Linked DNA regions of Chelatococcus sp. YT9. The protein of the gene in region 2 binds, or shares a complex with, the protein of the main gene of each other region. Links are inferred from orthologs where the notes say so. Each region holds a gene or a part of one and is shown on either strand. Other genes may lie near its edges.

Region 1 (3,270 bases), 1.9 Mb from region 2 along the record:
GTTCTCGATATCGGCTGCGGCTGGGGCGGTCTCGGCCTCTATCTCGCCGAGCGATGCGGCGCCAAGGTGACCGGGGTCACGCTTTCGCAGGAGCAGTTGGCAGTCGCACGCAACCGTGCGACCGAAGGCGGGCTCGGCAACCAGGTGGAATTCCGGCTGCAGGACTACCGCTCACTGACGGAGACCTTCGATCGCATCATCTCCGTCGGCATGTTCGAGCATGTCGGCGTGCCCTATTACAGGACCTATTTCGAGACGATCAGAGACCGCTTGGCCGACAATGGCGTGGCGGTGATCCACTCGATCGGGCGAATGGGGCCACCGGGCAGCACAAACTCCTGGATCGACAAATATATTTTCCCGGGCGGCTACATACCCGCCCTGTCGGAAGTCCTGCCGCATATCGAGAAGGCCGGTCTGGTCGTGACGGATATCGAGATCCTGCGTCTGCACTACGCGGAGACGCTGAAGGCCTGGCGTCAGCGTTTCCACGCACATCGGGAAGAGGTTCTTGCTCTTTACGACGAACGGTTCGTGCGGATGTGGGACTTCTATCTCGCGGGTTCCGAAATGTCCTTCCGCCATGACGGCATGATGGTCTTCCAGGTTCAGCTCGCCAAGCAGCAGGAAAGCGTGCCGCTGACCCGGGACTATATCTCCCGCCGGGAGAACGCCCTGCGCGCGCGGGAAGGCAAACCCCGCGACCTGCGTCTAGCGGGCGAATGATTCCGTGCCGGCTCCAGCGCGGAACATGCCGCGCTGGAGCCCGTGCTGATTGGTGAGCCGGACGCCATCAGAGGCGTGAACAGTCAACGGGCAATCCGGCAACAGTGGACAATATTTGTCCGCTGCTTGTGAATCGAGTGAGTTGCGGGACTCCCCCGGCCGCCGCCTAGGTCCACCCTTCGACCGTGCTAGAGTGAGCCAAAGCGACTCACGTGTTAGGGCGGTAAGGTGGCGGTGAATAGTCTAGTAGCGCGGCTTGAGACGGCGAGCGAGGCACAGTTCCGTCTCGCGCCGCATAATATCGATGCCGAGCAAGCGCTCCTCGGGGCCATTCTCGTCAACAATGACGCCTATTTCCGGGTCTCCGACTTCCTCGAAGCCGAGCACTTCCAGGAAGAGGTGCACCGGCGGATCTATGAAGTCGCGACCAGCCTGATCAAGGCTGGCAAGATCGCAACGCCCATCACCCTGAAGACTTTCCTCGGCGATCAGGACCTCGGCGGCGTCACCATCCCGCAATATCTGGCGCGCCTCGCCGCCGAAGCCACCACCATCATCAATGCCGAGGACTACGGCCGCACCATCCATGACCTTGCCGTCCGCCGCCGTCTGATCGAGATCGGCGAGGACATGGTCAACGAGGCCTATGATTCGGCCGTGGATGTCTCACCGCGCGACCAGATCGAGGAAGCGGAGCGGCGCCTCTACGAACTGGCCGAGACGGGGCGTTATGACGGCGGATTCCAGAACTTCGCGACTGCGCTCACAGCGGCGGTCGATGTGGCAGCCGCGGCCTACAAGCGGGAGGGCAAGCTTTCAGGCCTCGCCACCGGGCTCCACGACCTCGACCGGATGATGGGCGGCCTGCAGCCGTCCGACCTCGTCATCCTCGCCGGCCGCCCCGCCATGGGCAAGACCTCGCTCGCCACCAACATCGCCTTCAACATCGCCAAGGCCTACCGCGGCGAAAAGCAGCCTGACGGCACGTTGAAAACCGTGAACGGCGGCATCGTTGGCTTCTTCTCGCTGGAAATGTCGTCGGAGCAGCTCGCCAATCGTATCATTGCCGAACAGGCAGGCATTCCCTCCTACAAGATCCGGCGCGGCGACATCCGCGAGGACGAATTCTACAAGATCAGCGACGTCGCCCGCGAGATGCAGACGATCCCGTTCTACATCGACCAGACCGGCGGCCTGTCGATCGCCCAGCTTGCGGCCCGCGCCCGCCGGCTAAAACGCCAGCGGGGCCTTGATCTCCTGGTGGTGGATTACCTGCAGCTCCTCTCCGGCTCGTCGAAGAAGGGCGAGAACCGCGTCCAGGAGCTCACCGAGATCACGACCGGCATGAAGGCTCTCGCCAAGGAACTGGCCGTGCCGATCGTGGCGCTGTCTCAGCTCTCGCGCCAGGTCGAGGCGCGCGACGACAAGCGGCCGCAACTATCGGATCTGCGTGAATCAGGCTCAATCGAGCAGGATGCCGACGTGGTCATGTTCGTCTATCGTGACGAATATTACCTCAAGAACAAGGAGCCCAAGATGGGCACCGAGGAGCACTTCAAATGGCAGGCCGAGATGGATCAGGCCCACGGCAAGGCTGAAGTGATCATCGGCAAGCAGCGCCATGGTCCAACCGGCACGGTCCAGCTCTCGTTCCAGGCTGATGTGACCCGCTTCGGCAATCTGGCGCAGGAAGATCACCTGCCTGAGCAATACTGAACGATGGGCACATCGCGCCATTGCCAGCTGAGATGAGGTTCCTCTCATTGTGACCGCCTCTGCTCTCACCAACGCTGCCGCTGTCCGCGAGGCCGACGCCGGCGCCGTTCTGACCATCGATCTCAAGGCGCTCGTGAAGAACTGGCGCACGCTCGCGGGCGAGGCTCCGGACGCAGAATGCGCCGCTGTCATCAAGGCTGATGCTTACGGCATTGGCCTGGAGCAGGCGGCGCGCGCGCTCTCGGCCGCGGGCTGCATGACGTTCTTCGTCGCTCACTTCAGCGAGGCCGAGCGCTTCCGGGCCGTCAACAACGCGGCAAGCCTTTACGTGCTCAACGGCCTCCTGCCGGGAACCGCCGCGCATTTCGCCGCCATAAATGCTCGGCCGGTCCTCGGCTCGCGCGAGGAAATCGAGGAATGGAGCGCCTATTGCACCAGCGTCGGCAGCAAGCTGCCGGCGGCGATCCATATCGATACCGGCATGAACAGGCTTGGCCTCAGGCTGGACAGCGCGACGAAGCTCGTCAGTGAGACCAGGCTGTTGGAAGCCTTCACGCCCTCGCTCGTGATGAGCCATCTGGTTTCTGCTGAAGTTCCTGCTCTGCCGATCAATACCAAGCAGATCAAGGCTTTCCAGGCGGCACGTGCCCTGTTTCCCGGTGTCCCGGCGTCTCTCTGCAATTCGTCGGGGATCTATCTGCCGGAACGGCCGCATTACGATCTGCTGCGCCCGGGCTACGCGCTCTATGGCGGCAATCCCCGCCCCGGCCGGGACAATCCCATGGCGCCGGTCGTCCGGCTCGCGGCCAAAATCATCCAGATCCGTAC
Region 2 (3,209 bases):
CTTCGCTCTCGCCTTCATTGTTTGAATCGTCGGCTTCCTCCGATTCGATGACGTTGATGCCCATCTCGTTAAGCTGGGCGAGCACGTCCTCAATCTGCTCGGAGGAAAATTCCTCCGACGGGAGAACCTCGTTCAACTCGTCATAAGTTACATAGCCGCGCTTCTTGGCGACCTTGATCATGCGCTTGACAGCGCCATCGCTGAGATCGAGCAACGGGCCGTCAGCTTGCGGCTCTGCGACTTCCTGGTTGTCTTCCCGCTCGGTCGTCTTCGTCGCCATGTTCCATGCTCCACTCGCACACAGCCTATCGCGTCAGCCATATGCGCTCATAGACAAAAAGGCAGCATGAGCCCCGACGCTCAGCCACCCGTCTCATTCTTCATTCAAGCGCGTGACCGCTTGACTAACCGTTAACCAACCCCCGGTCTCGGCAAGCCGAACCGAAAATCTCGAAAACTGCGGCGCCGCGCGCCCACACGCCATCAAACAACTCCGCCGCCCAAACCCGCCGCTCATCGCGGGCGGTTCCAGGAGGGTTCAGATCTTCTTTGCCGCCTCCCGGTCGGCCTCTGCTCCGTCGAGCGAGGTCAACTGGGTGCGCACCTCCGTCAACCACGCGAGGTTCGCCTCGCTTTCATCGTCGGCAAGCGCACGTTCGGCAGCCTTCAATTCGCTATGTAGCGTGAATGCGCGCCGATGCAAGATCAGTGCTTGCCGCAATATCTCCTCGACAGCCGACAAATCGGCATCGCGGTCAAAGGCCCAGACATCCCCGTGACGCACCACCACACGCAGCCGCTCGGCTGCCAGCGCGACCTCCTGCGGAAGCGAATCGGACGGCAGCACCCCATCCATCGCCAAGGCTTCCCTGTCGATCAGGCAGGCTCGCAGCCGTAGCGCATCTGCATTGGCAAAATCAAGTGACGTTACGTCCTCACCGTACCGGTGCATCAATTCGGGATGGGCAAGAAGCGTCAACACGATCAATGCTTCACGCGGCGCCCCGGCGCTCGTGGCGGCGAACAGCGGGTGCCGGGCGAGGCTCGGGCTGGCACGTAGCGGCCCGCTGCCAGGCCGCTGTCGCGCATCCCGCCCGCCACGGCCATTCCTGGCGAAATTCTGTCCGCCATAGCCGGGACCGCGCCCTTGCTGGAAAGATCCCTGTTGGTAGCCCTGCCCGCGTCCGCCGGATTGTGGCAGCAGCTGTCGAAGCCGCTGGCTGATCTCCGCCCGGTAATGGCGCCGCAGGTCTTCGTCACGAATGCCGTTGAGCAGTCCGAACAGCCGCTTCTCCAGCGCCGCTCGACGCTCGGGCGTATCGAGGGAGGCAGCTTCTACCTCCCGCATCCAGAGCAGGTCGACGAGTGGCTGCGCGTTATCCAGCACTCTCGCGATGGCCGGGGCGCCGCCGCTACGGGCGAGATCATCCGGATCCTGTCCCTCAGGCAGCAGTGCGAAACGCAGCGATTGGCCCGCGACGAGATGCGGCAAGGCCACATCTATGGCGCGATAGGCCGCGCGCCGCCCCGCCCCATCGCCATCGAAACAAAGGATCGGCTCCGGTGCCATGCGCCATAGCAAATTGAGCTGTTCCTCGGTCAAGGCTGTGCCGAGCGGCGCCACCGTATGCGGAAAGCCCGCCATGGTCATGGCGATCACGTCGACATAGCCCTCGACGACAACGACCGTGCCCTTGTCATGCGCAGCCTTGCGGGCCGCCTGGTGGTTGTAGAGCACGTGGCCCTTATGGAAGAGCGGCGTCTCTGAGGAGTTGAGATACTTGGCCGGCGCATCCGCGCTCATTGCGCGGCCGCCGAAGGCGATCACCCTCCCCCGCATGTCGGTGATCGGGAAAATGATGCGGTCGCGGAAGCGGTCGTGCGGGATGGTCACATCCTCGCGATTGACCAGAAGTCCGGCCTCGATCATCGCATCTGCGTCAACCCCTTGGCCAGCGAGATGCTCACGCAGTGCGAATCGGTCGGGCAAGGCGTAGCCGAGACGGAACCGCGCGCGCGCCTCGCGGCCAAGCCCCCGCCCCTCCAGATAGCGTAAGGCCTGCGCGCCTTCCTTCTTGGCCAGATTGGCCTCGAAGAATTGCGTCGCCATGTCCATGATCTCATGCAGGCCGCGACGGCGCTCCTCCTCGGCCTGCGCCTCGTGCGAGATCTTCGGCAGCGTGACGCCGGCATCCGCCGCCAGCCGCTCCACCGCTTCCGGAAACGCCAGCCCCTCGGTCTCCATCAGGAAGGTGAAGATGTCGCCGTGCTTGCCCGAGGAAAAGCAGTGATAGAAACCCTTGTGATCATTGACATAAAAAGACGGCGTCTTCTCCGCGTTGAAGGGAGACAGCCCCTTCCATTCGCGGCCGGCCTTGGTCAGCCGCACGCGTCGGCCGACGACCGCCGTGACCGGCAGCCGTGCCCGAATTTCTTCGAGAATCGAGGGCGGAAAACGCATGATCACCGAAGGATGGTCCCCGACCGCGGCCAAAGCAAGGGCGGCGGCATCGCGACGCTCTTACGTAGGGAAGACGCGATCAAGGCGCGGGAAAGTTATCCCCTGTTGAGCGGCTTATCCCGCCCGTCCACAGGAGCCATCGTGCCCACACTCGCGTTCTCCCTCTCTCCTGCGGGGAGAGGGGCGGGTGAGGGTTGATGGTTTGCTGGCGGGCGTTCCCACCTCACGCGCGCCTGCAGCGCGACCGCTGCCGACCATGGAGAGGTAAGCGGTGGCAACCGTCGTGCGTCATCCCCGGCGATCGGCGAAGCCGGTCGGGGGGTCTACGAACGCTGTCGATCCTCACTGATCATAACCGGCGTTCATGGACCCTCTTCCCGGCGCTGCCACCGAGGATGACACCCGCTGTCGAGCATGACGGGCAAGAAGCGCCTCAGGCGCCCGACAGCTTGGCCTTCACCGCGGCACTCGCCTTGGCGAAATCCATGCGGCCGGCATAGGCGCCCTTGAGATGCGCGACGACCTTGCCCATGTCCTTGATGCTGGCTGCACCTGTCTGGGCAACGGCCGCATCAATGGCAGCGGCGACCTCGGCCTCGTCGAGTTGCTTCGGGAGGAAGGAGGAGATCACGGCGATTTCTGCATTCTCCTGGTCGGCAAGCTCCGTGCGGCCGGCCTCGCTGTAGATGGCGGCCGATTCCTGGCGCTGCTTGATCTCCTTCTGGAGCATGGAGAGGATCTCATCGTC

The links.
Region 1: the proteins of dnaG (region 2) and KIO76_RS20020 are in contact, whole or in part, in a crystal structure (PDB 2R6A), measured with the Geobacillus stearothermophilus proteins. The link is inferred for Chelatococcus sp. YT9 from one-to-one orthologs. Residues at the interface, in WP_049624496.1 of Geobacillus stearothermophilus: Lys456, Leu457, Leu458, Pro459, Ala460, Asn463, Ala464, Leu467, Leu535, Leu536, Ile537, Ala538, Gln544, Glu545, Asp548, Tyr549, His552; in WP_033016901.1 of Geobacillus stearothermophilus: Ser13, Glu15, Ala16, Gln18, Glu91, Leu92, Asp94, Ala95, Val96, Pro97, Thr98, Ala99, Ala100, Asn101, Tyr104, Tyr105, Ile108.

The regions. Positions count from the first base shown.
Region 1 is NZ_JAHBRW010000001.1:4,354,913-4,358,182, forward strand. The notes cover bases 246-3,198. They hold KIO76_RS20020 (replicative DNA helicase), read left to right. Parts: upstream 246-954; coding sequence 955-2,442; downstream 2,443-3,198. Other genes in these bases: KIO76_RS20015 (cyclopropane fatty acid synthase), read left to right, coding at 246-726; alr (alanine racemase), read left to right, coding at 2,492-3,198. Also shown: more of KIO76_RS20015, read left to right, coding at 1-245; more of alr, read left to right, coding at 3,199-3,270. UniProt on the Escherichia coli protein: The main replicative DNA helicase, it participates in initiation and elongation during chromosome replication. Travels ahead of the DNA replisome, separating dsDNA into templates for DNA synthesis.
Region 2 is NZ_JAHBRW010000001.1:2,461,117-2,464,325, reverse strand. Bases 1-2,892 are described here. They hold dnaG (DNA primase), read right to left. Parts: upstream 2,462-2,892; coding sequence 539-2,461; downstream 1-538. Other genes in these bases: rpoD (RNA polymerase sigma factor RpoD), read right to left, coding at 1-280. Also shown: KIO76_RS11190 (GatB/YqeY domain-containing protein), read right to left, coding at 2,895-3,209. UniProt on the Escherichia coli protein: RNA polymerase that catalyzes the synthesis of short RNA molecules used as primers for DNA polymerase during DNA replication.